4 regions of the Alicyclobacillus hesperidum subsp. aegles genome follow, and region 3 is predicted to be linked to each of the others. Evidence: riboswitches for the same ligand, from Rfam matches in the RefSeq annotation. Region 3 holds a riboswitch; each other region holds the start of a gene.
The links. A riboswitch is a leader RNA that binds a small molecule or an ion and turns the genes downstream of it on or off. The one in region 3 is predicted to bind cyclic di-AMP.
Positions count from the first base shown of each region.

Region 1: another riboswitch for cyclic di-AMP. It lies ahead of QMF38_RS00725 (C40 family peptidase); the one in region 3 lies ahead of QMF38_RS10900 (betaine/proline/choline family ABC transporter ATP-binding protein).
Region 2: another riboswitch for cyclic di-AMP. It lies ahead of QMF38_RS02930 (LysM peptidoglycan-binding domain-containing protein); the one in region 3 lies ahead of QMF38_RS10900 (betaine/proline/choline family ABC transporter ATP-binding protein).
Region 4: another riboswitch for cyclic di-AMP. It lies ahead of QMF38_RS12780 (MFS transporter); the one in region 3 lies ahead of QMF38_RS10900 (betaine/proline/choline family ABC transporter ATP-binding protein).

Region 1 covers NZ_BSBJ01000001.1:128,637-136,096, forward strand. The annotation lists gene QMF38_RS00690 (DedA family protein) at 1-335, opposite strand, end outside; gene QMF38_RS00695 (YunC family protein) at 502-837, opposite strand; gene QMF38_RS00700 (M42 family metallopeptidase) at 984-2,066, shown strand; gene QMF38_RS00705 (divergent PAP2 family protein) at 2,132-2,614, shown strand; gene QMF38_RS00710 (NUDIX domain-containing protein) at 2,620-3,144, shown strand; gene QMF38_RS00715 (DUF86 domain-containing protein) at 3,110-3,535, shown strand; gene QMF38_RS00720 (3D domain-containing protein) at 3,560-3,982, opposite strand; gene QMF38_RS00725 (C40 family peptidase) at 4,199-4,723, opposite strand; cyclic di-AMP (ydaO/yuaA leader) riboswitch at 4,723-4,865, opposite strand; gene QMF38_RS00730 (RidA family protein) at 5,055-5,447, shown strand; gene QMF38_RS00735 (DODA-type extradiol aromatic ring-opening family dioxygenase) at 5,450-6,409, shown strand; gene QMF38_RS00740 (alpha/beta fold hydrolase) at 6,426-7,256, shown strand; gene QMF38_RS00745 (MFS transporter) at 7,253-7,460, shown strand, end outside.
Region 2 covers NZ_BSBJ01000005.1:25,502-32,961, reverse strand. The annotation lists gene trmFO (FADH(2)-oxidizing methylenetetrahydrofolate--tRNA-(uracil(54)-C(5))-methyltransferase TrmFO) at 1-1,130, opposite strand, end outside; gene topA (type I DNA topoisomerase) at 1,159-3,264, opposite strand; gene QMF38_RS02935 (MYG1 family protein) at 3,553-4,467, shown strand; gene QMF38_RS02930 (LysM peptidoglycan-binding domain-containing protein) at 4,509-5,330, opposite strand; cyclic di-AMP (ydaO/yuaA leader) riboswitch at 5,338-5,483, opposite strand; gene QMF38_RS02925 (L,D-transpeptidase) at 5,569-6,372, opposite strand; gene dprA (DNA-processing protein DprA) at 6,533-7,460, opposite strand, start outside.
Region 3 covers NZ_BSBJ01000049.1:250,228-257,687, forward strand. The annotation lists gene QMF38_RS10890 (glycoside hydrolase family 95 protein) at 1-1,700, shown strand, start outside; gene QMF38_RS10895 (hypothetical protein) at 1,745-2,704, opposite strand; cyclic di-AMP (ydaO/yuaA leader) riboswitch at 2,908-3,053, shown strand; gene QMF38_RS10900 (betaine/proline/choline family ABC transporter ATP-binding protein) at 3,148-4,299, shown strand; gene QMF38_RS10905 (ABC transporter permease) at 4,277-4,909, shown strand; gene QMF38_RS10910 (ABC transporter substrate-binding protein) at 4,943-5,896, shown strand; gene QMF38_RS10915 (hypothetical protein) at 5,869-5,991, shown strand; gene QMF38_RS10920 (mechanosensitive ion channel family protein) at 6,000-6,854, shown strand; gene rocF (arginase) at 6,913-7,460, opposite strand, start outside.
Region 4 covers NZ_BSBJ01000070.1:72,380-79,839, reverse strand. The annotation lists gene QMF38_RS12790 (TetR/AcrR family transcriptional regulator) at 1-168, shown strand, start outside; gene QMF38_RS12785 (1,2-dihydroxy-3-keto-5-methylthiopentene dioxygenase) at 465-1,004, opposite strand; gene QMF38_RS12780 (MFS transporter) at 1,099-2,505, opposite strand; cyclic di-AMP (ydaO/yuaA leader) riboswitch at 2,793-2,921, opposite strand; gene QMF38_RS12775 (2,3-diketo-5-methylthiopentyl-1-phosphate enolase) at 3,145-4,392, shown strand; gene QMF38_RS12770 (MtnX-like HAD-IB family phosphatase) at 4,389-5,063, shown strand; gene mtnB (methylthioribulose 1-phosphate dehydratase) at 5,047-5,679, shown strand; gene QMF38_RS12760 (hypothetical protein) at 5,746-5,922, shown strand; gene asnB (asparagine synthase (glutamine-hydrolyzing)) at 6,149-7,460, opposite strand, start outside.

The DNA of each region.
Region 1 (7,460 bases), on a different contig from region 3:
CGTCCAAAAAAGACGGTTACTTCGCCAAAGCGGTTGAACCAGTGTTCGGCCTTGTCCAAGTGGCGGGCGTTCAAACCGATATAGCGGCCGTAGCGAAGGACAAATGGCCGCCCGCCGTAGTCGCCAATGGCATAGGCAATCAGGGACCCGACAAGGTTGGCTATCGTGCCCACAATGAGCGCTGGCCAAAAGCCAATGAGATGGCGAAATGCCAAAAATCCGGCGAGAGGCATGACAACCTCAGAAGGAATCGGAATGCAACAACTTTCGAGCGCCATCAAGACAAAAATGGCTAGCAAACCGTGCTGCACGATAAAGAGGTGAAGATGCGACACCACAATCCCCCGTTCTGTTCTACGCTGGAATCCAAACTGCACCAAAGGCTCCAGTAGGGACCCATCGCTGTTATCGTAACGTTTTTTCTTTCGAAAGAAAACGACGAAACGAATGGGGGAAAAGTTCAAAGGTATCTCAACGACGGAGTTGTTTCACGCAGAACGGTTATCCGTTCTGCGTGGACTGCTGTTGCTCGGCGGCGCCCATCAGCCGCAAAGCTTCGCGAATTGGCATTCCGCAGAGGATGCCAAGTGCTTCCGCTTCTTGCGTGCAGCTTTCTACGGTGCCGTCCAACAACTCGGATATGGTCTTTACGCCAGTTGCGCGCACAGCGACGATACCGCGGCTTGCAAGTTGTGTGCGCAAAAGCGCGATATCCAGTGCTCCGCACATCGCGTATCCAATCGAGTTGCTGATTGCAAGCAAGTTTGTCTTTGGCAGGGCGACGTGTGTCGCCGTAAACGGATATTCGTCGATCCACACAGGCTGAAGATGCACCATCCTGCATTCTCCTTTGAGCATAGATTGCGTATCGCTTCAGCGTATTCCGCGAAGCACATGGGTGCCAATCGGAATGGCGGATCGCAGATGAGGACTGTGGTAACATATACGTGATGCCTTAGGCATCGAGAAGGAGGCATACATACATGGCGACACATATCGACGTTTTGCGTGAACTGTGTGATGCGTATGGCATCTCCGGGTACGAGTCGGGTGTGCGTAAGTTGTTCGAACAACACTTGGCACCCTTGTCGGAACAAGTCCTGCGTGACCGCTCTGGCGGGATCGTCGGCGTCAAAACTGGTGATGCTACAGGCCCGAAAGTTCTGGTTGCCGGGCACCTTGACGAAATCGGATTCATGGTAACGCACATCACGCCGGAAGGCTTTTTGAAATTCCAGACCATCGGAGGCTGGTGGTCGCAGGTCGTGTTGTCCCAGCGCGTGATTGTCCAAACGCGCAAAGGCAATCTGCTGGGTGTGACGGGTTCGAAGCCTCCACACATCCTGCCAGCCGAAGAGCGCAAGAAGGTCGTCGAACTCAAGGACGTTTTTATCGACATCGGTGCGACGAGCAAAGAGCACGCAGAAGAATTGGGCGTGCGTCCGGGTGACGCGATTGTGCCTTATTCGCCGTTTACGCAAATGGGCAATCCTAAGATGTATATGTCGAAGGCTCTTGACAATCGGTTGGGCTGCGCGACGGCGATTGGCGTTCTTAAAGAACTGCAGGGCCAATCTCATCCGAATACGCTTTATGCAGGTGCAACTGTGCAGGAAGAAGTGGGCCTGCGCGGTGCTCGCACGTTGGCGCACCTGGTCAATCCAGATATTGCGATCTCGGTGGATGTCGGTATCGCTGGCGATACACCGGGCATTGATGGTGACCAACGGGGGCAATTGGCCGATGCGGGCAAGGGTCCTTTGTTGATGATCTACGACGGTTCGATGATTCCAAATAACCGATTCCGCGATTTTGTGCTCGATACGGCGGCGACGGAGAAGATCCCGGTGCAAGTGGAGAGCATGAGTGGGGGTGGAACAGACGCGGGGGCGTTCCACTTACACGGCATTGGCGTCCCAAGTGTCAACATCGGCTTTGCGACACGGTACATTCACAGCCACAACGCCATTGTGCACGAGGACGACTACTTCCAGGCTATCCAATTGATCACGGCTCTTGTCAAGGCACTCGACAAAAGTGTGGTCAAGGAAATTCAAGAATGGTAAAGTGATGGTGGGTACAAGCGGGCGCCGTTGTTCGGCGCCCTGCCTATCAAGGAGGGCCGCTGTTGATGTCAGACGTTCCGCACTTCCTATTGGGGCTGTGGGCCAATACTGCGCTGATGGCGGCTATCTGTGCCATCGTCTTTACACAGATATTGAAAGTTCCCATTCATTATCTTACGACGCGCGCCTGGGATATACATAAGCTACTGGACGCGGGCGGCATGCCAAGTTCACATGCTGCCGGCGTTGTCGCGTTGGCGAGCGCTTTGTGGTTTGTCGTGGGTCCCTCATCCCCGGTCTTTGCGACTGCGGTTGTCTTTGCCGCCATCGTGTTGTACGACGCCGGTGGCATTCGTCGACATGCCGGCGAGCACGCAGTGCTTCTCAATCGAATTGCAATGGAATTTTCTCAACGTGGGGAGTCGGCTGCAACCGTTCAAGAGGAAGGAGAGCGCCTTAAGGAGATCTTAGGTCATGAACCGAGCGAAATCATCGTCGGGGCTTTCTTGGGTCTCGCGATTGGAATTGCCTTTGGGAAATGGTGGTGAATGCGGTGCATTCGAGCGCTTGGCAACCTGCTCGCCATCTGCATACGGATATTGAGCGTAGGGCAGCTCACCCTCCGCATTCGGTCATCGTTTTCGCATTTGCTTTTGACAGTCTCGTCTGGGTTCGCCATCCCCTACGCGGTTGGGAGTTACCCGGCGGCAAAGTGGAGCCGGGCGAGACGCCGGAGCAGGCGGCCCACCGCGAGGCTTGGGAAGAGGCTGGGCTCAAATTGGAACATCTCGCATGGCTGGCCGAATATACCATTGTATTGCCAACAGGCACAAAAGGCTTCAAGTGGGTGTATACAGCCGATGTTTACGACGTAGCTGCAAGACCTCAGGGTTCTGAAATTGTGGACGTGTGGATACCACGACCAGCCATCAATCCCGCAGATGTGAGAATGGACGACACCGTGAGTCCAGTGATGAAGGACGACATGTTTTCGAATTTATTCCCCATTGCGCGTCAGAGATGGTTAGAAAGGAGGATGTCGGATGTTCCTCACCGATGCTCACAAGGAACAGATTGAGACGTGGTTAGCGGGGCTTTCCGAACGAGTAGCGTGGTTGCAGACGCTATCCCAGCAAAGTGACGCTTGGGAGCAAGATTTGACTTGGCGCCTTGCCGCCGAGCGCGCATTGCATACAAGCGTCGAGTACGTGACAGACATCTCGTCCCTTATCATCGATGCTTTGGTCATGCGCGACCCCGGCGGCTACGCCGACATTGTGAAGGTCTTGGTCGAAGAACAGGTTGTCGACGCACAATGGTTCGATTCGTTCACGGGCATCTTCGACCTACGCACGAAGTTGCTTCGCGATCACGCACAGGTCACACCGACCGAGATTCGCCAAGCAGTCGTGCGTTACGCAAACCAGTTTTCCCCCTTTATCGATGCGATCCGTGCATACATCAAGTGATACGGCTCAGGCTCACAGCGTGAATCACACGTCTGTGAGATTGTCCGGGATATAGACCGTGACCTTGCACTGCTTCACTCCAAACTGCAAGGCATTTCTCCTAGATGGCATCAGCACGTCGATGTGACGTCCGCGAATGGCGCCGCCGGTATCCTCGGCGATGCGCCAGCCCACCCCCTCAATGTACAGTAGGCTTCCATACGGAATCACAGTAGGATCGACGGCAACCGTTCGGCCCGTTTTCGCAAAAGTGCCGGTTGCGGTGATGCCAAAGCCAGGATCCCCGGGATCTTTACCCGTCGAAATGCGATCCAAGTTGTATGCCGTGATCGTAAAAAGATCGCTTTCCTTGCGATATTTGCGGATGTCATAATCACGGCCAAACACGGTGATGGCACTTGGCTGTGTGGACATATCTGTCCGCTGGTACACATGGTGGGGTCGCACGCAGTCACCTGCGGTAGCCGGCGCTTCGCCCCACCATAACGATGTACTCACAACCGCCGCAATGCAAAAGCCAGATAAGTGGTAACTGTTCATGTCTGTAATATGTATCGCAGGCGGCGAAACATACATCGCAAAAGTACATTCGCGAGCCAAAAGGCAAAGGGCTGCAGGCAGTCGATACCTGCAGCCCTTTGCGGGAAACATGGGATTCGTAGATTAGTACATTTTCCTTACAGCTGTAAGGTGGTTGCCCCAATACGATCCCGGTTTGACGCTCAGGAAGCCAACCTTTCCGAGCCCTCCGCCGCACTGAATCATTTCGCCATTGCCTGCGTAAATGCCAACGTGTTTACCATACTCGAAAATGAGCAGATCGCCTGGTTGCAAGTTTGACTTGGGTTCCCTGATTCCCACTTCGTAATACTGCATGCGGGACGACGTGGTGAACTTATAGCCAAGCGCATGATGGTACACGTACTCGACAAAGTTGGAACAATCAAACCCGTATTGCCCTCGGTCTTCGTTATGCCCCCAAATGTACGGGGTACCAAGTTTGCTTTCTGCCACTCTGAGAACAGCGTTGGTTTTTACCTGATACGAGGCGTTTTCGCTGGCCAACGGACGAATGTTGTGATCGATCGAAACCCCTGGCGGCAGATTTACACTTGCCATAGCTATCGTCGATCCCAGTGCGAGCGTGGTTATGGTTGCAGCGACGGTGGAGATTGCCTTCTTGAACATCAAATTCCTCCTAAAGCCTCCGAGGTTAGTTGACGGGTTCGGTGGAAGAACAGTCCCTACGCCCCGGCTGTGCCGGATGGCGATTCACCCCATGTATTGCAGTCCCCCGTACCTGAAATTCAGGATTCGGCTGTTTTTGTGAGTTGTACGTAAAAGGTTATCACGGCGGTAAACCCAATTCCTTATGAGATCAATGGTGCAATTGGCAATCTACTCACGCTAATAGATGATTGTTGACAATATTGTCGGTTCATATCGTGATCGAAACGGGCATAGATTGGGGGCAAGGGAGCATGTGACAGGTGGATTCGTTCTTAGGGGGTGTTCGTATATGCGGCGCACAAGTATTGAAATCGAAGGTGTTACGCACGGTCAGACGCCGATCCCGCAAGGGGCCAGGATAGGGCCATTCGTTTTTTCCTCAGCGATTGCCGGTGTCGATCCCGCGACAAAACAAATTCCGCCCGACCCGTCGCGACAGGTGGAGTTGGCGTTTCAAAACGTCGCCGCCTTTATGCGCAATGCTGGAGGCAGGCCCGATGACATCATCAAGATGACGGTCTACGTCGATGATGACGACATGCGAGCCCTGGTCAATGAGGAGTGGGTCAAGATGTTTCCTGACCCGGCATCCAGACCGGCACGACACGCGATTTGCGGGCCGTTGCGACGGGGTGCACGCGTTCAACTAGAAATCATCGCGGTCATCGCGCAGGAGGTTTAAAGATGGCGAAAATCGTCTTAGGTGTTGGTTCCTCCCATAGCCCGCAAGTAAGTAGTCCGTCCGAGGTGTGGCCCTTGCATGCCCAGCGGGATCGCGAAAATCCGGACACACAGTATGAACAGCGGGAGCTACAGTACGCGAACGTCCTGGCACCACAACTTCGGCCGGAGGTTTGGCAACGTAAGTACGAGCAGTGCCAAATGGCAATCGACCACTTACAAACGGTGATTGCACAAGTAAGCCCTGATGTCATCGTCGTCATCGGAGACGACCAAGAGGAACTGTTTTGGGACGAGGTGAAGCCGGCGTTCGCCGTGTACTGGGGAGACGAAATCGTCGATTTACCACACCGTTTGGAAGACTTACATCCTTCTCTTCGCCCTGTGATCTGGGCCTGGCACACGACGGATGAGCCTGTGCGCTACCGGACCGAAAGCAACTTGGGCAAGCACATCTTGCTGCGCATGACGGAAGAAGGGTTTGACGTTGCACAAAGCAGGACGCAACTGCGAGATCGGTCTTTGGGACACGCGTACACGTTTGTGAAACGGAGGTTGGTGCCACAAGACATCCCAATGGTACCGGTCTTTATTAACTGCTTCTTTCAACCGAATCAACCGACTCCGGCGCGTTGTTATGAGTTCGGGCAGGCGCTGCGGAGGGCAATCGAATCATGGGATGCCGATCTGCGCGTGGCCGTGATCGGATCGGGAGGCTTGAGTCATTTCAAGTTGGATGAATCTTTGGATGAACTGGTCATCCGGGGACTCCAAAATAAAGATGCAAGCATTTTGAAAGCGCTTCCCAGGGATCGGCTGGAGGGGGCTTCGGGTGAAATTCTGAATTGGATCGCGGCCGCAGGAGCCGTTGAACACCTGCAGCTTGAGTATCTCGAATATGTGTCTGGCTATCGCTCACCAGCCGGTACGGGTGTGGGTATGACGTTTGCCATCTGGAGATAAGAGGTGACATGGTTACATGAATGACATCCGTACCATTGAGCGGAGGACTGTTGAGCTGAGTCACGGCAAGACAGTCGTTTGGGAGGCCGGATCGGGGGACCCCGTGGTGCTATTGCACGGTGTTCGATTTTGGGAAGGAGGGGATTATTGGATTTCCACGATTCAAGCACTCTCCGCACAGTTTCACGTGTATGCGCCCGATCTGATGGGGTGGGGCGATGGGGAGAGGCTGTTTGTCGAATATTCGTTCGCATACCTTGTCGATTTCGTGCGAGAACTGCAGGATGCGCTGGGACTTACATCTGCTCACATCGTGGGTCACTCGATGGGCGGTTGGGTCGCGGCCCTGCTCGCCTATGAGAGCCCAGAGCGAGTTCGCACGCTTACATTGGTGGCGAATGGTGGCATGTCCACTTCCACGCCGCACATGATGAAACAGGTGCAGGTGCCTACTCGTGAGGAGCTTGTGCAGTATGCCCGGGGAATCGGGCAGATGCGTGAGAGCGAAATCAACGAGGCCGTAGAAAGATGGCTCGCGCGTGTCGAACGGCCCGATGCAGTGGCTGCGTACACGCTCATCATGCGGCACATGACACATCCGATACACCGAGCCCGATATAATCTCCGCCGAAGATTGCGATACATCAAGGCACCGACGCTCATCGTCTGGGGGGAGTTTGATTTGGTCAATAGCGTCGAATTTGGCAAGGAAATGTATCAGGCCTTACCTGCCGCACATATGGTCGTCCTACCTTGCGGCCACGACTGTGTAAAGGAACAGCCTGATGCCTTTCACCAGGCACTCATCCCGTTTTTACGGGAGTACGCGAAGGGGGATGGACCATGAAGTCCAAATCGTCTTTCTGGACGTATCAGAATGGCATTATTGTGATGATGTTTTTTGCCTTCGGTCTTGTCTTTATGGACCGCCAGAGCATTACGTTTCTTGAGCCTTTTATTATTCCCGCGCTGCATTTGAATAACGCGCAAATAGGTATGTTCGCTTCTGCGTTGTCCGTTTGCTGGGGCGTATCTGCGTGGTTTTTCTCAA
Region 2 (7,460 bases), on a different contig from region 3:
ATGGACGTTGTATGGGGCATCGTCACAGGCTCTAGGTTCGCTGCTATACGCGCCGCATTGATCCCAGCAACCAAACCCGACGCTGCCGATTCGACATAACCCTCAACGCCCGTGATTTGTCCGGCAAACAATAGCTCCTGTCGAGCCTTCGTTTGATATGTAGGTAGTAACGTCCGCGGACTATTGATGTACGTATTCCTATGCATAACACCATAACGCACGATCTCTGCATTTTCGAGACCCGGAATGAGCGCAAACACTCGTTTCTGCTCGCCCCACTTCAAGTGCGTCTGGAACCCGACAATATTAAATAGAGTCGCGGCTCCATTGTCTTGGCGCAATTGGACAACGGCGTAAGGTCGTTTTCCTGTTCGCGGATCACGAAGACCAACCGGCTTCATCGGACCGAACAACAGCGTCTGGCGGCCGCGGGCGGCCATCGCCTCAATCGGCATGCAGCCCTCAAAGTACTTTTCCTCTTCGAAATCTTTCAATTCAGCGCGTTCCGCATGAATCAACTCTTCGTAAAAGCGATTGAATTGGTCTTCGTCCATGGGACAATTTAAATAGGCGGCTTCCCCTTTATCATAGCGGGATTGTAGAAATACCTTGTCCATGTCGACAGACTCCTTCGTCACGATGGGGGCCGCTGCGTCAAAGAAGTAAAGGTAATCGTGACCAATGAACCGCCGAATGCTCTCTGACAATGCGGGTGACGTGAGAGGGCCAGTGGCGACAACGCAGATTCCCTCCGAAGGAATTTCCAGAACTTCCTCACGACGCACTTCAATATTTGGATGCCCTTCTACAAGTTCCGTAACGCGTGCGGAAAAACGCTCGCGATCCACGGCCAGCGCACCGCCTGCCGGAACTTGATGTTCATCGGCAGCCTTCATAATGACCGAATCTAAACGACGCATCTCTTCCTTTAATAAGCCGACAGCGTTTGTGATGCTAGCCGCACGAAATGAGTTGGTACACACCAACTCCGCAAACTGTTCTGTGTGATGCGCCGGCGTCTGACGCACCGGACGCATTTCGTACAAAACGACCTGCACACCGCGTTGCGCAGCCTGCCAAGCAGCTTCAGTTCCAGCCAGACCAGCACCAATCACAGTAACCTTCTTCATTGTGAGCACTTCCTTACGAACTGAGTCTTTAAGAAGATTTCCGCGAACCACTTTCAGCAAAAGCTGGGGCGTGCGGATGCGCTTTTTCGTTACTGCAAACGACCGTGATCTTGCCCTTAGACTGCCTTTCTACCATCGGATGACCACATGTCGGGCAGGATTGGCCAGTTGGACGCTGCCACAACACGTAGTCACAATCAGGATATCCACTACATCCGTAAAATACCTTTCTCGTCTTACCACGTCGTTCGAGTAAGGGCTTCCCACACTTAGGACAATTGACACCTGCTTCCTTGACAATTGGTTTTGTGTTACGGCACTCGGGAAAGCCTGGGCAAGCAAGAAACTTGCCATACCGCCCGGTTTTGTATACCATCATCCGCCCGCATTTATCGCAAGGCACATCAGAAACTTCATCCTTGATCTCGACATGTTCGAGCGAGGATTCCGCCTCCTCCAGATTCTTTTGGAAGTCGTGATAAAAGTGATCAATCAACGCAACCCAGTTCGCTTCACCATCTTCGACCGCGTCAAGCTCTTGTTCCATGTTAGCTGTAAAATCGACGTCAATTAATTGGTTGAAGTTTTCCTTCAGCAAATTCACGACAATCTCGCCTAACTCGGTTGGGAGGAAACGCTTTTGCTCCAATACGACGTAACCGCGCTTCAGGATCGTATCAATTGTCGGAGCATATGTGCTCGGTCTACCAATCCCAAGTTCCTCCATCGCCTTGACAAGGCTTGACTCCGAGTACCGCGGCGGTGGCTGGGTGAAATGCTGCTCCGGGCGCACCTCTGCGACAGTCAGCACATCACCTTCCTCGACAGGAGGCAACAGTTTGCCATTTTCATCGCTGTCTGCATCATCATTGCCTTCAATATAGACGGCCATGAAACCAGGGAAACGGACGACCGATCCGGTAGCGCGAAACCACGCACCGTTGATTTCAGAGTCCACGGTTGTCGTATCCAAAATGGCAGACGCCATCTGGCTCGCAATAAAACGTTCCCAAATTAACTTATAAAGCCGATACTGGTCTCGCGAAAGGTGATCCTTTAATTTGTCCGGATGGCGATGTACAGACGTCGGACGGATACCCTCATGCGCATCTTGAGCATCTTCATTTTTGGCATATTGGCGCGGTTTATCTGGTACATAATCCACTCCATATTCCGCCTGAATAAACGCTCTCGCCTCTTCTTGTGCGGACGCTGCAATACGCGTCGAGTCAGTACGCATATACGTGATAAGACCCACGGTTCCCTCACCGGGGATATCAAGACCCTCGTACAACTGTTGTGCGACCGACATGGTCTTATACGCTCGAAACCCCAACTTCCGCGCGGCCTCCTGCTGCAAACTGCTCGTGGTAAACGGCGCGGCCGGATTGCGACGACGTTCGGACTTTTTGACGCGACGAACAGTCAATGCCTGATTGTCCATGCGCCGCAACAGTTCTTTTACAGCATCTTCATTGGGTAGGCTCGTCTTTTCTTGATCATAGCCATAGAACCGCGAAATCAATTTTTTGGATCCCACATTCGCGATGGCATCAACGGTCCAATATTCCTCCGGCTGAAACTTCCGAATTTCATTTTCACGATCGACAATCAAGCGCACGGCAACCGACTGTACACGGCCTGCAGACAAACCTTTTTTGACTTTACGCCACAGTAAAGGACTTAACTGATAACCGACAAGGCGATCCAAGATCCGTCGCGTCTGCTGGGCGTTTACCAGGTCCATGTTAATTTTGCGAGGATGTTTAAAAGCCTGCTGCACGGCGTCCTTTGTGATTTCATGAAACACGACGCGGCAGTCTTCGTCAGGATTCAAGTCGAGGATGTGTTGTAGATGCCACGCGATGGCTTCCCCTTCACGGTCAGGGTCGGCTGCGAGAAACACCTTTTTGACCTTCTTACTCGCGTTGCGGAGTGTCTTGATCACATCACCTTTACCGCGAATTGTAATATATTTGGGTTCAAATCCATGATCCACATCGACGCCCAACTGCGACTTAGGCAAATCCCGTACGTGTCCCATGGAGGCTTTAACCGTATATCGACTTCCTAAATATTTACCAATCGTCTTTGCCTTGGCCGGCGACTCGACGATAACCAAATAATCCGCCACAGCATATCCTCCTGTTCGTCGTACGCCTTGGCAGTGCCGTTCCTTAGTTCAACCCATATTATCACCGGAACAAAAATCTTTGCAAACAAGGCCACTTTTATATTGCGCGATTTGCAACCGGTTTTCCATCGTGAATCGTGTCGAATTTCTTCTATTATTTATAATGCGAGCGGTGAGTCCGGAACACACCAGGACAACAGTTGTACAGCCGAGCGATTGATGTTAACGTGAAGTCATATGCGCGGTGTCATCCGTGTTGGATGCATGAGCGAAAGGTGGTCAACAGCAATGAAAATTGGCACCCATCACGGGAAATTTCACGCGGACGAAGTGTTCGCCGTCGCAATTCTGCGTCAACTGTATCCGGATGCGGAGGTCGTACGCTCGCGTTCACCTCAAGCGCTCGCTACCTGTGATATTGTTGTCGACGTAAACGGCTCACCGTATGACCATCACACAGTTGACAAAGTATACCGTGCAAATGGTTTACCCTTTGCATCCGCTGGGCTAATCTGGAGGGACTTTGGTGCTGCGTTGATTTCGCGCTTCGGTGTCGAAGATGAGGGAAACCGCAACATCGTGCACACACATATTGATGAAAAACTTATTCAAGCGATTGACGCCATTGACAACGGCATAGACCTCGACAGAGACACCCGTATTAAGGGCATTTCAGAATTAGTAGGATCCTTCAACCCGCCATGGAATGCGGCCGATGATGAAAACGAGGCATTCGAACGTGCTGTCCGCTTTGCGACTGTCATTCTCGACAATTACATACGTCACGAAATTAGCCGAATCGATGCGGTAGAGATTGTCAAAACAGCATTTCAAGCTCGAACGGAGCCAGCTCTTATGGTCCTTCCGAGGTTCTGCCCATGGACAGAGACTTTAATGGAATTGGACACACAGGCAAATGTATTGTACGTTGTGTTTCCAGACAAAACCGGACAGTATCGCCTACAGGTCGTACCGAAAAGCCCTCGCAGCTTCGAGGCGAGAAAGCCCCTTCCTGCCTCTTGGGCAGGAAAAGAAGGAGCGGAGCTCGCCGAGGCATGTGGGACCACAGACGCTACGTTTTGTCATCCAGCACGATTCATCGCAGGTGCCCACAGTTTAGCGGGCATACTACAGATGGCTCGACAAGCAATCGCGTCGCCAAACGACGTCGATCTTTCAAAAGCAGGTCAAAAACTTCAATAGGGTGGAAACATCAGTGTGTTCCACCCTAATAAATGTACGTATCACTTTGCAAAAACCAAATTCCCAATCTGACGAATCACCGGTTGCTGACGTACCCAACTGCCCGCTGGCGTTTCGGCCGGATTGTAAAAGACCAGCGCACCGGGAACCAGGTCTTGTCCTTTTTGTAGAACGTCCTCTGCTGCTGTAATGCTGGAGCTGTTTGGTGCTGTGTAAATATATCCGTTTGCAACGCTCGTAAACTGGTAGTGGCCGTTGCTCACTTGGAACACGACCTGCTGAACCGTGTTCCCGTACCCACCCGCTGCGATACGATGCATAATGACATCGCCTACCGCAATTTGCGCTTGCAGAGATTCCCCGCCTGCTTCAGCGTTAATCACGTGTTCAAGCCAATATAAGTTGCTTGTAGTATCGGATGTGGGTGCGGCAACATGGGCATTGACTGCCTGATTTGCTTGTCTGGTGCCATTTGTCGTAGGAGTAGTCTGAGCGGATGTGATCGGAACGCGGATCGTCGAACCGATTTGCAAATTTTGCGGATTGACTTGTGGATTCGCAGCCAGCATGGCACTAAGAGTGACTCCATAACGTCGACCAACCGTAAACAAAGTATCCCCTGGCTTGACCACGTACGCTGTGGGGCTCGGAACTTGCACGGTAGCACCCACCTGTAGATTCATCGGATCCATACCAGGATTCGCTGCTTCAATACTTTGCACAGAAATACCAGCACGATGAGCAATTGACCACAGCGATTGCCCTGGTGCGACCTTGACGGTCGCGGCCATCGCGGTCGAAACACCGAATCCACTGGTCAGACACATCGTCGCTGCTGCGAGTAACCAATGTTTTTTACGCAATCTGCCCAAATCCTCTCGTTCTGCCTCCGGGGTTAGTTGTCGGGTTCGGGTGACGAGACACCCGTCGCAGATGGCGATTCACCCCAAGGTCATACAACCAAGAAGTCCCCCGTACCCCAGATAATCAATCTGGAGACTCGGCTTAGTATTTGACGACGAAGAGTATAACAGCAAGGACATAGCGTATGTAAGATAAAAAGTATTACATCACATGATATATATGGTGACTTGATGGATGTTAGTGTTGTTCTTGCGGATCACCAACCGTTACCAACGTGCCATAATCCGTTAACTCCCATAACCGTTTCGCGTCGTGAATGGCCAATTCCACACATCCCGCACTTTGCGGGATACCGTACCGAGATCTGGGAAGGCCATGCAGCGCTTCACCCTGATAGAAAAAGCTTACATACGGTACATGGTCGACATGATACGGTTTCCCGCTTGGTCCAACACCGTCCATGCTTTGCTCCCGATTGCGTAGGTAAATCACATGCGTGCCTGCGTGCGTAGGTGCTGCATCGACGCCGGTACTACACGGGGCCGAGAAGATCCAGGATCCGTTTTCCCATACGCGAACTGTCTGCGGGATCGACTGCTTGACATATACATACCGATACGGGCGGAACGTGCCGATGACACACGTCGAAGAGAGCGCAATAGCCCGAAACACGGCTGGGCCCGCAAATCCATCCGGCCGCAGGCCATGGTCCATTTCAAAAGTCATGACTGCACCTCGGGTCAACTCGTTATAGCGACACGGGTCCCATAGCTCCCGTAAGGTATCCGGTACGTTTGCGTACTTCCACGTAAATCTCCCGATATTTGGCGAGCCCCAGCCTGCACGATACAATCTGTCCGTCGGGACCAAATCATGAAAGGTAAAGGGCAAATACCCTAGTTCGGCCAACCGCTCATGTAACCAATACACACGCGGATCAGTGTCGCCAATCGTAAGCACATGTGGAGTGACCGAAACTCGATCTCGGTCGCCGAATTCCGCACCGTATACGCAATGCGCAGGTACAATTGCAACGCTCATACAAGTCAAACACACGCTGCACAATCGTATGCTTCTCTGAATCCAAGTACGCGCCGTATCGAGACCGAACACTGCGATCACCCCCATGAAGCTAGGGTGATATGCAAGTCTTCAGCTTAGACAAGGGATTCTTTTACACGGATACATAATGAATCCTATTTTACAATATCACCTGGTACCTACCGTCGGGCAGCTTTTCAACCAGGTGCTCCACCTCAAGTTCCAATAATGTGGCATAGATGTGCCCAGGGGGCATTGACAATAAGAGTGCCAATTCTCCCGCCCGAAGCGGACCGTCCTCAGCCAGCCTATCGTACACTTGGGCTATATGTTTTGGCACTTGTTTGCGCACGGTTGTCGTAGCGTCTCCAATGCCAAATTGGTCCTGAAGCAATATTGCCGGATCGACCAGCGGGATGGCTCCGTCGAATAACAATTGGTTCGATCCGCGACTGGCGCGGGAGGTGATGGGCCCCGGCACGACGTAGACATCGCGGCCAATATCAAGTGCGACGGCCGCCGTGCCAAGTGCGCCGCTACGCTCGCCGGCTTGTACTACGACAGTGCTATTGGATATACCCGCAATGATGCGGTTGCGCTCCGGAAAATGGTGCTTACGTACCAAGGAGCCTGGAGCATATTCGCTCAGAAGTAGTCCCCGCTCACCAATCTCGGCATAAAGTCTCGCATGAGATGGTGGATAGCACACGTCCACGCCGGAACCGAGAACGGCGACAGTCGCTCCACCTGCCGCAAGGGCTGCTTCATGTCCAATGGCATCGATCCCCAACGCCATACCGGAAACGACTATGCCTCGGGCTTCCGCCACCGTCGTTGCGATCCACTTGGTGGCGGTCACTCCATAAGCTGTGGCGCGCCGCGTCCCAACCACAGCGACGGACACAAGAGAACTGAGCAAATCAACATTGCCCCGCGCAAACAACACCTCGGGCGGATCAAACAAAGCTTCAAGGTTTTGTGGATAAATTGCATCGCCGCGCACGATACACGAAATGTTCTGTTCACTGAGACGACTCTCCAACATACTGATGTTGGGGGACGATTCCCGCCATGCTACCATGCGGTGC
Region 3 (7,460 bases):
TCGAAGGTGCGACGCGAGTGACCTTGCTGCTTGGGGCAGGGACCAACTTTCGCGGCTTTGCACAATGGCCGGATCAGGCACTGGATGTGAGCGCTAACATCGGCCGGCGGCTTGCGGATTTGCGGACGACGCCATTTGCGGAGCTTAAGTCTCGACACGTGGCGGATCACCAAAGGCTGTTTGATCGCGTCGAATTTGTCTTGGCTGATCCACTGCCTGACGAGCACGAAGGCTATCGCGATTTGCCTACTGACCAACTGATTGCGCGCTATGGGGTCCATGACAAGAGGCTCGTCGAACTGTTGTTTCATTATGGGCGCTATTTGCTCATCGCCTCATCGCGGCCGGGCACACAGCCGGCGAATCTACAGGGGATTTGGAACGATGCGACGCGCCCGCCGTGGAGCAGCAACCTCACGTTAAACATCAATGCCGAGATGAACTACTGGCCTGTCGAGGTGTGCAATGTCGGTGAATGCCATGAGCCACTGTTGCGCATGATTGGCGAATTGGCGCAGACAGGCCGTGAAGTGGCGAAACGATATGGGTGCCGCGGTTGGGTGGCACATCATAACACGGACATTTGGCGGATGGCGCATGCCGCCGGGGGAGACGGGCGGGGAGATCCGGCCTGGTCGATGTGGCCGATGGCCGGGCCTTGGCTGTGTGCACATCTTTGGGAGCACTATTTATTCTCGCGCGATCACGCGTTCTTACGAGACGTCGCCTATCCGTTAATGCGCGACGCCGCTTTATTTTGCGTTGATTGGTTGGCATCCGATCCGTCGGGCAGAGGCCTCGCCATTCCGTCGACGTCACCGGAACACCATTTTGTCACACAAGATGGGCAGAAAGGCGCCGTTTCCGCCAGTTCGACCATGGACGTGATGCTTATGCGGGAACTGTTTTCCCACTGCATCGCGGCTGCGTCGACGCTTGGCGTCGATGCCGAGCTCTGCGCTGAGTGGGCCGCATGGCAGGAGCGATTACGGCCCCTTCGCATCGGACGCGACGGCAGACTGCAGGAGTGGATGGAAGACTGGCAGGACGGAGAACCTCAGCACCGCCATCTATCGCATCTATATGCACTCTATCCGGGATATCAGTTGACATGGCCCGATTGCGCGGAGTTACGTGCCGCTGCGCGCAAATCGCTGATCGATCGCGGTGAGGGTGGCACAGGCTGGAGCCTTGCCTGGAAAGTCTGTCTGTTTGCACGCTTGGGAGAGGGCAATGCGGCATGGCGCTTTCTTGGCAAGATGCTGACGTTGGTCGAGGATACCGCGTATGGCGAGGGCGGCGGGGTGTACCGCAATTTGTTTGATGCGCACCCACCTTTTCAGATTGACGGGAATTTTGGCGTGATCGCAGGGATTGCGGAAATGTTGGTGCAATCGCACCGAGGCGAGATACACGTGCTGCCGGCGCTTCCGGATGCGTGGCCGCGCGGGCGCGTGCGCGGATTGCGTTGCCGGGGCGGATATACAATCGACATTGCATGGGAAGGTGGTCGGTGGCACACGGTGGCACTGGACGCGGAGAGATTGGCACGCTGCGTCGTGCGACTTACCGATGCAGATGACGCTGTAGTGACCACGGACGGGGATGGAGAAGTTGCCGTGGACAGAGTCGACGGAACCCTTGCTTTTGCCGTGACGGCGGGGATGCGCTACCACATTCGGCGCAAATCCGAAAGCTGACGGCAGGAGCTGGGTCGCACGTCGCTCCTGCCGCAAGACCTGCCTCAGCCTGGATATGGCTGCAGGGACGATGCCATTTGCAAGGCCGATGTAATGGGTGACGAGGCAGAGCTGGTTGTCTGCACCTGATAAACGTTGCCATTGGCACTCCAGACCAGCGTGACGGTCAAGTCCGTTCCCGAAGGATTGGCGTTATCGACGATGACTCGACCCGTTCCGTCGGGCTTTGGCAGACTCGACGCGGCCAGCTGTGTGACCAGTTTGTCCGCAATCGGCGTCGGCGGTACCGACGTGTTTTCGTTGACGACCTGGCACGTCCAGCTGCCGTTTGTCCAGTGAATGACGGTCGATCCACCGCTTGATGAGAGCGCAGCCGACTGGTTGTTCGGCAGAACGATGCCACTGCCGCCAGACGCGGGCTTGCCGCCTTTAAGCGCGCTTGCGAACGTATTGACGTTCTGGATTGCCGTCTGCGTATTTGCAAAATGGTCGATCTCGTAAGACGCATAGGTTTGCCCGCCCGCTGTGAAGCTCACATGGTACCCGGCCAAAAATTGCGGGCCGTTTGTCGTCGGTACCGTCTCATGGGCGTCGTACGAGGGATTGCCTCCCGACGTCGGTTGAGGCACGAACGTCGGCGCATCCGCGCCTGGGAATCCATTTGTTCCAAGCGAGGTCATCGCCTGTGTGACGATGGACGGGAAATTGCCGGAAACTTTCACGGTGCCCGTCCCGTTGGACGAGTCGTTGTTGCTGCCGCCAGACGACGAGTTGTTGGCAGGACTCTGGCTGCCGCTGTTGGATGTCCCGTTGGTTGTTGTGTTGGATTGGTTAGAGCTCGTGTTGTTCTCCGTTCCGGCCGTATTGTTTGCCCCACTTGCCGAGGGTGACGGCGTGGCCGTATTCGCAGGGCTGGTGGCCGTTTGGCCACCGCATCCTGTCAATACCAGGGCGCTGCCCAAAACGGCGAAGGCGGCAATCGCGACCTTGCGATGTTGTGGCATAGAAAATCCTCCTCGGATAGGGCAGCCTGGGCTGCCGGATGCAGATGTCAAGTAGAGGTCCCATCAGCGTGACCTATGTCAGATTCGACATGGTTTGCTGGATTTCCTGTTTGGGTTTCCCGTTGTTGGGTGTGGCCTACCGGTACTTGCAACTCATTCACGTTGTGGTACACTACTCTCCATACACACTTTCTCCAACCAAATGACATCAAGGGCCGAATCCTGCCGCTGGCAGGAACGGGGGAACCAATTATTGGGGTGAATTGCAGGCGAACGCCCAATTCGTTTGCATAGGCGCCGAGGGTGCCGAATCCGTCAGCTAACCTCGTAGGCGAATAAGTGTGTGTTTGGATCTTCCGCATCAATCATCTTTCTTAATTTCAGCACTCGTGTGACGAAGATCTCCTGCCTGATTGTTCGACAGCTTTGGGGAAGGAGCGGATATGACAAAGGCCATCGAATTTATTTCCGTTTGCAAAGATTTTAGTGGAAAAAGTATCGTTCACGATCTGAACCTGTCCATCGAAAAAGGCAACTTGGTGACGTTGATTGGACCGTCCGGGTGTGGGAAAACAACCACTTTAAAGATGATCAATCGTTTGATTGAGCCCACGAGTGGGACTGTTTCTGTCCATGGCGTCGATATCTCGCGCATAGATCCCGTGGAATTGCGGCGCGAAATTGGCTACGTCATTCAACAGATTGGGCTTTTTCCGCACCTGACCATTGAAGAAAACATCAGCTTGGTGCCTCGCATGAAGGGACAGCGTAAGGATGTGTGCGTAAAGCGGGCGTATGAGCTGTTGGATTTAATGGGGATGGATCCGGCAGTGTTTGCCTCGCGCTATCCGAAGGAACTAAGCGGCGGCCAGCAGCAGCGCGTTGGCGTAGCACGGGCGCTTGCGGCCGACCCAGAGATCATTTTGATGGATGAGCCGTTCAGTGCGTTAGATCCCATCAGTCGCGAACAATTACAAGACGAGATCGCAAAGCTGCAGGCAGAGCTTCAAAAGACGATTGTCTTCGTCACACACGACATGGATGAAGCGTTGAAGATTGCGGACCAAATCGTTCTTATGCAGCACGGGAAGATCATTCAACAAGATGTACCGGAACAGATTTTGCGGCACCCCAAGAACGATTTCGTCCGGCAATTTGTCGGCGAAAAGCGGTTTGCCCAGGCGGCGACGCGGGCGACAATCGAAGATGCCATCGTGCAGGCTGTCACAGTTCGCCCGCATCGGGGCATTGCCGAGTGCATTCAGTTGATGCGGACCAGAAGAGTGAACGGGTTGATTGTGACGGATCGCAGCGGCCGTTATCTTGGGGTCGTCGATGCGATGCGCGTGCTTGGCTCGTTTGCCGACGAAGGCGCGACGGCGGCGACGGTGATGGACGCCAGCGTGCCTGTCATTCAGCCGGGGACGGACGTCGCACACGTGATTGCGCTGTTGCAGGCGGACGGTCACGGATTTTTGCCGGTGGTCGACGGCGAGGAGCGGTTATTGGGCGCCGTAACTCGTGGTAGCGTGCTGAAGCTGATGACACCGACCGGCGGGGAGGTGCATGAGGATGCCGCTTTGGCAAGCGTTTAACAGCAATTGGGGAGCCTTGGGGACGGCGCTTGGCCAGCATATTTACTTAAGCGTCCTTTCCATTCTCATTGCTTCTGCCATTGCCATTCCGCTTGGCGTCTACATCACGGGGCATCCCCGCTTGGCGAATGTGGCGCTCACGGTGGTGTCCATCATTCAAACGATTCCGAGCCTTGCGTTGCTCGGCTTTATGGTGCCGTTGTTCGGCATTGGTACGGTGCCGGCCGTGATCGCGCTCGTACTTTATGCTCTGCTGCCGATTGTTCGAAACACGTACACAGGGATCATGGAAGTGGATCAGAGTCTGATAGAGGCGGCAAGAGGCATGGGCATGACGAAGTGGCAAACGCTCTTTCGCGTTCAGTTGCCGCTTGCGCGCAACGTCATGATGGCGGGGCTGCGCACCGCCACGGTGTTGACGATTGGCGTGGCGACGTTGGCGACGTTTATCGGCGCTGGCGGCCTCGGCGATTTAATCATGCGGGGCGTCAACATGATCGATCCGCCATTGATTCTGGTTGGGGCGATTCCGGCAGCGTTGCTTGCCATCGTGTTCGATCAACTGTTGCACTGGATTGATCGGCGAATGACGCCAAGAGGGCTGAGATGAAGAGACGGGTTTATCTGCTAGGGAGGTAGTGGTTTGCGTAGATTTGGGCGTTACGGAAGGTCGCTACTTGGGTTTTTCTCAGGGCGTCGCCAGCTGCGAACCGCCAGTTATTCCGCCATTTCGTTGGCGCTGATCGCAGCCGTTACAGGTTGTGGAACGGGCGGGGCCAGTAACAGCAACACGATTGTCATCGGCGGCAAAAACTTTACGGAACAGCTCATTATGGCGAATGTCTTGAAGTTGTTGATCCAACACGACGATCCGAAACTGCACGTGGTCATGAAAGACAACTTGGATACGAATGTGCTGTGGAACGCAATGAAAAATGGCGATGTCGATGCGTATGTCGAATACACAGGAACAGGTCTGGTCAACATCCTGCACGACAAAGTAACCCAGGATCCAAACAAGGCTTATGACGAAGTGAAGCAGCAGTTTGAGCAGAAGTATCATATCACCTGGTTAAAACCGATTGGATTTAACGACACCTATGCGATGGTGATGCGCGCAAGCGAAGCGAAACGCCTCGGCATTTCAACGCTCTCCCAACTTGCGGCCAAGTCCCCGTCGCTGACGCTCGGTTCGGAGCAGAACTTCGTCAGCCGCGCCGACGGCTTGCCTGGATTGGAAAAGGTGTATGACGCTCACTTTAAATCGGTGAAGACCATGGAGGTTGGGCTGAAATACGAAGCCCTGATCGACAAAAAGGTGGATGTCGTCGATGGCTATTCGACGGATCCGGAAATCCCTGAGTATCATCTGACAGTGTTACAAGACAATCGGCACTTTTTCCCGCCTTATTACGCGGTCCCTATCGTTCGAGACAGTACGCTAAAGGCGCATCCCGAACTGCGAGGCATCTTGAACAAACTGGCAGGGACGCTAGACGACAGCCAGATGCAGCAGCTCAACGCCGAAGTGGATGTCGACAAAAAGTCGCCATCTGAGGTGGCGAAAGAATGGCTCACCGCGAAAGGCCTGATTTAAAGTTCATCGTCACGAATGTAAACGAAGCCCGCCTGCGCGCGGGCTTCTTCGTGCACTCTGGTGGCTATTTGCACAACGATGCTCTTGCGGGGTGACAGCTTATATGCAGATGTGGAAAACAGTTCAACATTTTGTGGCGACACATGTCATGGGTGCAGAACACATATCCTGGGATGCTTTGCGGATTGTTGCCCTGCTGATTGGGGCAAAAGTTTTCATCCACGTATCTTGTAAGGTTTTGCGCAAAATCATTTATTCGCGAAATAAGTTGGACGAGCGTCGGCAACATACGTTGAATTCGCTTTTTACCAACATCGTTCGCTACTCGGTGTACTTTATCCTATTGCTCACCATCCTTCCCATTGTGGGCGTGCACATTGAGGCGCTTCTCGCCGGAGCGGGCGTTGCTGGCATTGCTATTGCCTTTGGCGCGCAAAGCTTGCTGAAGGACTTTTTTAACGGGCTCTTCATCTTGTTTGAGGATCAGTATGGCGTCGGTGACTATGTGACGATTAATGGGCTGACCGGCCAGGTCAAATCCATCGGTTTGCGCATCACGGTGCTCAAAATATGGACAGGCGAGGTGGTGGTGATACCCAATGGGCAAATCACGCAGGTTGTGAACTGTTCCAAGGAGAATTCCATTGCCGTGATCGATGTGAATGTGGGATACAACGCGGATGCAGATCTGGCCATCTCCATCGTGCGCGATGTCATGGAACAACTCCGGAAAACGCAAAGCAATATCGTGGGAAGTATCGATGTCCTTGGCATGAATGCGCTCAACGACTCCAATTACACGATCCGCGCGACGGCCGAGTGTGAGCCGTACACGCAGTGGAGCGTGATGCGTTTGGCGAATCAATGGATCCATCGGGCCTTTGCGGAACATGGAATCGACTTGCCGGCACAAAAGGTCGTCTATATGCAAGGCGGGCACAAGCCCGTGCAGGCTTGACGGGCTGAGGGGACCGCCTGCGGCGGCGTCCCCTCGCAAGGGCCTTACGGGATTGCGCTTACAACACCCGTTTTCCGAACAAAGATTCCACGAGTTCGACGGCCATGCGTCCCGTTTGATTGCGGTGGTCGAGAATGGGGTTAACTTCGACGACGTCGACAGACAAAAGCGTACCGGACTCGGACAAAAGTTCCATGGCAAGGTGTCCTTCGCGATAGGTCACGCCACCATTGACCGGTGTCCCGACGCCCGGGGCGAACATGGGATCCAGGCCGTCCAGGTCCAGGCTGAGATGGATGCCGTCCGTCCCCGTTGCCGCAAGCTCAATCGCTTTGCGCATGACGGCGTCCATGCCCATCCGATCGATGTCGGCCATGGTGAATACGTGCACGCCTGATTGACGAATCAGTTCGGCTTCGGGCGGATCGATGGAGCGAACCCCGACCAGGACGACATTCTCCGGCTGCACCTTTGGGCGAATGCCGAATAGGCCCGTGAGCGCCTCGTGCCCGATGCCGATGCTTGCTGCTAGCGGCATGCCGTGGATGTTCCCGGAAGGCGTGGTTTCGTCTGTGTTCATGTCGCCATGCGCGTCAAACCAGATCA
Region 4 (7,460 bases), on a different contig from region 3:
CACGCAGGTGGCATTCGCCAAGCATCCCCGGAGTTCATCGCCCGCACATATTTGTCGCTGTTGGTCATTGGCAAGGGGCACATGCAAAGGCTAGGTGCTGCTGCCGATGTGAACACCATCGCGGAGGAGATCGTTTCGTTATTATGGTATGGCATTGGTGTGAACTGAGGTAAGTTACTCCGATGGCGATCCGCCCAAAATACGGGCTACCGGGCGAATGCCCTTGGCGCCGCCCAGCGGCTTACATATCGTATATCGAATCCACCATGACAAAGGAGGATGACGATATATGTACGGTGTTTTCGGTGGGTATACGCGTTGGGCGGTTGTGTTCCTCATCATCTTTGTGCTCTTCTTCCTGTTCGTTCCGGCAGCTCCGGTTGCAACGGCAACCTGCTGACGTCTGAAAAACAAAAAGCGGCGGCCCATCTCGGCCGTCGCTTTTTGCTTCTTATAAAGGATACTCACGCTTGCTGAAAAGCGGGATCGGCATAAGGGTGTGCAACCCAGCCGGCGGGATCGATAAACAGTCGTACAGCGACCACTTTTCGTTCGTCTGTCAATGTGAAAAAGTGCGGATTGCCTTCCGGCACCGAGATCACATCGCCTGCTTGCAGGACGACGTCAAAGTATCCATCCTTGCCTTTGATCACGAAAATGCCGCTGCCAGCCGCGATGGCACGCACTTCATCCTCCGTGTGCGTGTGCACCTGCTCAAACTTCTTTAACATGTCTTCAATATTCGGCGTGCTGTCTGACAGGGCAATTACGTCCCATTTGACGTACCCTCGTTTCTGACTAAGCGCCTGGATGTCTTCGTTGAGGGCCGCGAGAATTTCGTCCTTTTCTGCATCGGTCAAGACAAACTTGTTTTGCAGGTGGGCAGGCATTTTTGCCTCGACATCCCAGTGATCGTAGTACACGTCGTTCGCGGTGAGAAACGTACGCACTTCATCTTCGCCGCGGATCTCTGTGCCAGTGTCACGAATGCGGATGACCGCCATCGACCATTCCTCCTTCAAGTACCAAGGGTGGCCGATGGGCCACCCATACCTAACGCTATCTTAAATTTGGTGTAGACGTTTGTCTATCTGCAGATTATCGCGAGATGTGACGAACCGATTGCGATTGTCTGGCCCCTGCTGTGCTGTGTCGATGCGATCTCGCCACCTCGGCAACGCTGGCTTCGTTGAGCGTTTGTTGTGTGGTTTCCGGTGCAAGCAGGATACAGACGACGAGACCGCCCAGGGTCACGAGCGCTCCAACGAGCATCGTGGGTCCGATGCCAAAGCGCGACAGACCCCAGGGGAACAAGTAGGTTCCGAATACTGCGCCAAACCGGCTGATACACGTTGTAATACCGACCGCGGTGCCGCGTACCTCTGTTGGAAACAGTTCGTTAGGCGCAAGCCATTCCATCACGTTCGGGCCACCTGAGAATAGCGCGTACAAGATAAAGCCCAATAGAATGATGGCCAGTGGCCCGCTTGGGAAGAAGCCCAAAAGGGCAATGCCGACAGTCATCCCGGCGAAAGCGATGATGATAAGGCGTCGCCGCCCCCAACGGTTGACCAGAAAGAGAGCCGGAATACAGCCAATGAGAAACAATGCGCTGATGATGGCAGCGCCGTAGCCTGATGCACCCGTGAACAGGTGGTAGGACGTAAGCATTTCGGGGCCGAACGTCAGCATCGCGAACAGCGGTGCTACGGCCGCCATGTAGAACAGGCCGACGTATAGAGTTCGTTTGACGTATGCACGCGAGAACAGCTTCAGGTAACTGGTGCGGCCTTTGCTTTCTGCGGGTACCTCGATATCCGCCAAGGAGGCTTCCGGTCCATATACCGACCGTAAGACCTGCAGGGCCTCATCCTTACGCCCCTGTTGCAGCAACCAGCGCGGCGATTCAGGTGTACCCATGCGTAAGAGAACCAAGATGACGGCAGGAACCGCACTGCTAGCCAAGATCCAGCGCCAAGCCTCCGGGCCGATGGCGAGCATCCACTGGCCCACCAGATAGGCGACCGTCGAACCCACGTAATATGCCACCAACGTCACGCCGAGCATCATACCGCGATGGCGGCGCGGGGCAAATTCAGTCAACAGGGATGTCGCAATCGGGTAATCAGCACCGACGGAAATGCCAAGGACGATGCGCAAGGCAAATAACTCCCAGGCGTTATGAACGAAAAACTGCAGTACGGAAGCGACGATGAGCAAGATGAAGTCGATGGTATACATCAATTGGCGGCCAAATTTGTCGGTCACATAGCCGAGAAATCCGCCAATAAAGATGCCTATCAACGCAGATGCGCCAATCAAACCGCTCCACATTGCATTCAAATGCAATTGGGGCGTGATTTGGGTCAGGGCGATCGCGATGATGCTGAGAATGTATCCGTCGAGAAATGGGCCGCCGGAAGAGTAAATCGTCAGTTTTAGGTGAAACGGACTAAACTTCGCGTCTTCTACCACGTTGGTGGTTTTTGCAGACAAACCATCCATCCCCTTTCTTCTTTTGGCAACAGAGATGTCAACGGGAAGCCCAAGCGCGTGCAAATGAACAGCTTCGCTTGGTGTTCAGATTTTTGGGCGTGAAATTTTCTGGGCACGAAATATAAAGGTATGCATCTTCCCGTGGCGATGGGGCGCCCAAAAGCGAACCCTTGCGTTGGCGTACAGTGCTTGGCTTTAAGATCAGGGATTGGATGGTGGATCTGCAGCTGAAGATTCGTGGAAAGGTTTGAGCAGGACAACACAGAAGGGACTTGCAGTATACAACATGGGCACAGCACTCCTTTCATGACGCTTGCGAGGTTAGCTGACGGGTTAGGGCTGAAAGGCGCCCCACGCGACAAATGCGTTTCACCCCAGGTATGGGTCCCCCGCTTCCCCATTCGGGAATTCAGCGTGGCAACAAACGTTGCTCTTATTACGTTAACGCAAATATTGCATGGTTGCAAATGAACTTGTCCACAATACTCACAGGTTTTATCCACAATTCATCCCCAGTTATCCACAGTGTGCTGTGGAGAAGTGCTGTGCTATGAACATAACGCTTGTGTATAATGACGAATGGGCCATCAACAGCCTTGTGGATAATTTGGTTGACACGAGTGGATTGGATGAACGGGGTGTACATAGATGAACGATGTTACCAGTACAGATATGCATCGCGATTCGCGCTATATCGTGGCCACATATCGGTTGCGCGATCGCGAAAATCGGCTTGCAGCCCGTGCGGAGGGTATCGCCATTGGGCTGACAATTGGCACGTGGACAGATCTGCCGTCGTTGCGTAAGGAGCAGGTGGCAGCTCATTGTGGACAGGTACAAGGCATTCGCGTTGTCGATGCGGCAGAAGCAGGCGATGTGATTGCTGAAATCGATATTGCTTACCCTGTTGCGAATCTTGACACGACCTTCGCGTCTCTGCTGACAACTGTGTTTGGCAAGCTTTCGATGGACGGCGAAATTCGCTTAGAGAGGTTGTCCTTGCCCGAAGCGTGGGAGCGTGTCTATCCAGGGCCGAAATTCGGCGTCAACGGCGTTCGCGAACGCTATGGCGTATTCGGGCGGCCGTTCGTGATGAGTATTTTCAAAGCTTGTGCGGGCCTTACGCTGGAAGAACTGGTCGCCCAGTTTGGCGAGCAAGCATCGGGTGGCGTCGACCTCGTCAAGGACGACGAGATTTTCTTCAGTGAGGCACATGCGACGGCGGCCGAGCGCGTTGTGGCGTATCGCGAGAAGGCGCGTCAAATTGCAGTACAGACCGGGCGGGAAACGGCGTATGCGGTCAACCTGACGGGACCTGTGCACCAGCTGCGCGAGAAGGCAAAACGCCTGGCCGACCTTGGCGCCGGTGCCATCCTGTTTAACGTCGTTGCCTACGGATTTGACGTCCTCGCCGATCTCGCTCGCGATCCCGACGTTTCTGTACCAATTCTTGCACATCCGGCGGTATCCGGCGCCCTCTACGGGTCGCCGAATTACGGTATCGCCGCAGATATCGTGCTGGGTCAACTCATGCGATTGGCGGGGGCTGACATGGGCATTTTCCCGTCCATGTATGGCAGCGTGACATTGGGTGGCGAGGCCACGGATCGGTTACTTGGGCACCTGCGTAAGGACGGCGTCCATCGCAAGGTTCTACCAGCACCATCTGCAGGGATTTACCCGGGACTCGTTCCGCAGTTGTACCGGGACTTTGGCATTGACCTCATTCTCAATGCAGGCGGTGGCATTCATGGCCATCCAGGTGGCGCCAGCATGGGTGGACAGGCGTTCTTTGACGCGATCGCGGCTGTACAAGAGGGCGTACCACTCCAAGATGCCGCTGAGGATAAGCCGGCTTTAGCCGCTGCCATTGCAAAGTGGGGGGTGCGGGCGTGACGGTTCGCGTAATTTGCGATTTTGACGGAACGATTTCAGAACGCGACATGATTACTACGATTATGGAAAGATTTGTGCCTGAGGAAAGCCAGCCCATCATCGAGGCAGTCAAGCAAGGTCGACGAACCGTGAAGGATGGCGTCGAAGCGATGTTCCAGCTGATTCCTTCGGATCAGTATGACGAGGTTACCCGGTTTGCACAGGATCACACACGAGTTCGGCACGGTTTTCCACAATTCATCCACACCTGTGCACAACTTGGGTGGAAGCTGTCCGTAGTTAGCGGCGGATTCGACTTTTTCGTGTTGCCGGTTATCCACAAATTCTCCACAGGGACTGTGGATATCTATTGTAACCACCTCGATACAAGTGGCCGACGGCTACATGTGCAGTGGTCGCACCCTTGTGATCCAGCTTGCGAGGGTGGTTGCGGACTGTGTAAGCCGAGCGTAATTCGGCAACTTGTCCAGCCAGGGGACAGCGTGATCGTCATCGGGGATGGCGTGACAGACTTTAAAGCGGCACAAATGGCAGACTTCGTGTTTGCGCGGGCGCAACTTTTGGCATTGGTAGAGGAGCGGGGCATTCCACATCTGCCTTTTACAACGTTCGACGATATCGTAGCAGCTATCGACGACAAGGAGGCTTCACTTCATGCATACATTCAGTGAACAGGCACAGGGCGTGATCGAACTTGCGCGCTTCGCCTCTGACAAGGGTTGGTTGCCTGCCACCAGCGGGAATCTCTCAATTCTGGTCGAACGCGATCCGCTCCTGTTTGCGATTACGCGCAGCGGTGCGGACAAGCAACGCCTGACCGAACGGGATGTGTTACTAGTCGACGCCGACATGCGGGTGCAAGGCGAGACCTCATACAGGCCATCTGCCGAGACGACCGTCCATGTTGCTTTGTATGACAAACTGTCATGTGGCAGCATCCTGCACGTACATACGGTGTATAACAATCTGATTAGCGAACTGTTCGCCCGGCAAGGATATGTCGAAATTGCGCATCACGAATTGCTCAAGGCGCTCGGGCACTGGGAGGAAGATGCTTCTGTGCGGATACCGATTGTCCCGAACTGGGCGGATCTGCACCAACTCGGCCAAGCTGTCGCGGATGCGGCAAAGCCCGACGTGCCTGCCGTACTCGTTCGTGCGCATGGCGTGTATGCATTCGGCGATACCCCAGACGCGGCGCGCCGGCACTTGGAAGCGGTGGAGTTTCTCTGCGAGTATGTGTACCGGTTGGAGCTCATACGCAACGCAGGCTTCGTAAGCCCATAAAAAGCCGTATTCGATCCGCCCGACTCGGCAGATACTAACGCCAAAATGCCGAAGGGCGGTGTGTAGATGGGTGCGGAGATGGCCACTTGGTTTCAGGATGTCGACACTGATACGGTCATGTGGATGATCATCTCGTTTTGCATCGTGGTGGCGACTGGGGCTGCCATGATTTATTGGGATCATTTCATGCGGGCACGGGAAAAAGTGCTTCAGGAGGCCCGTATCGACGATCCGCGCTTATAAATGCAAAAGGCTGCCCAGATCAACGATTCCGTTGATTTTCGGGCAGCTTTTTGCCGCTATGCGGACGGTGACGGTTTAGTCCTGACGGCGGAAGCGAAGGTCGACATACGCCCACACGGCGCCAAGCCCAACAAGAAATGCAACACCCCAAATCCAGTCGTGGATCACGGCGGTCAACCCCCTTCAGGGCATAGCATCTGCCGAATCGAAGGAGGTATGCAATCCGTCATTTGACACGCACGTTGTAACGTTGAAGCCACTCGTTAACCTCATACAGATAGTGGAACATCTGAGCCGTACCCATAATTTGACCGAACCATGGACGATGCTCGGACGGCTGCTTGCTGATCTGCGCAAGTGCACGCACTGCATTTGCATCAATGAAGGGCAGGATGGGAGATGACGAATCATCCAACATCGCGAGTGCTTTGTTGCGCACCAGCGCCAGATAAGCAGGATTTGGCGTCGACGGATACGGGCTCTTTTTGCGATAAAGCGCTTCATGCGGCAGAAAATCCGACATGGCTTGGCGCAGTACACCTTTGACTTCGTTGCCCGCCGTTTTAAAGGCCCACGGTATGTTAAACACGTACTCGACCAACCGGTGATCGCAAAACGGCACGCGGACCTCGAGGCCGGAACCCATGCTCATGCGATCTTTGCGATCCAAGAGCGTCGGCATAAAGCGCGTGATCGACAGATAGCCAATCTCGCGTACGCGCGCATCACGGCCTGTTTCTCCGGGTAGTCTGGGTACTTCCGACAAGGCTTCGAGGTACCTCTCCTGCACGTATGCCTGTGGGCGGATGGCCTGTTTTAAGGCATCCGACATCACGCCCATGCGCTCGTGTAAGCGTAATGACCAGGGGAAGGTGTCCGCTGCGAGCGCGTCTTCCCGATGGAACCATGGGTACCCGCCAAAAACTTCGTCCGCGGCTTCACCGGACAGGGCAACGGTGACATCCTCTTTAATCCGTCTGCAAAATAGGAAGAGCGATGTGTCGATGTCAGCCATACCAGGCAAATCCCTAGCCAACAGCGGATCGAGCAAGTGCCGCTCGAGATCTGGGGTATCAAAGATGACACGATGATGGACGCTGCCGATATGCTCGGAGATCATTTGTGCCCACGGTCCATCCAGACTCTTCTGGAAGGCGTTAGCCGTAAAGTGCTTCTCCATGTCTTGAAATTCGATGGCGTACGTGTGCAGCGCATCGCGTCCTTGACGCTGGAAGTAGCGTGCGGCAATTGCCGATACGACGCTGGAGTCAAGGCCGCCGGACAGAAAGGTCGCCAAGGGTACATCGGATACGAGCTGGCGCTCCACCGTGTCGATCATCAGATCCCGTACCGTTTCGACGGTCTTTTCGAGCGAATCCTCGTGCTCGACACTCTTCAACTGCCAGTACCGCTTCGTGCGGATGCCGTCCGGCGTGCCGATGAGAATGTGGCCAGGGCGGAGCTCATCGATGCCGACAAATACACCTACCCCAGGCGTGCGCGCTGGCCCAATCGCAAATATCTCAGCCAGGCCTTGT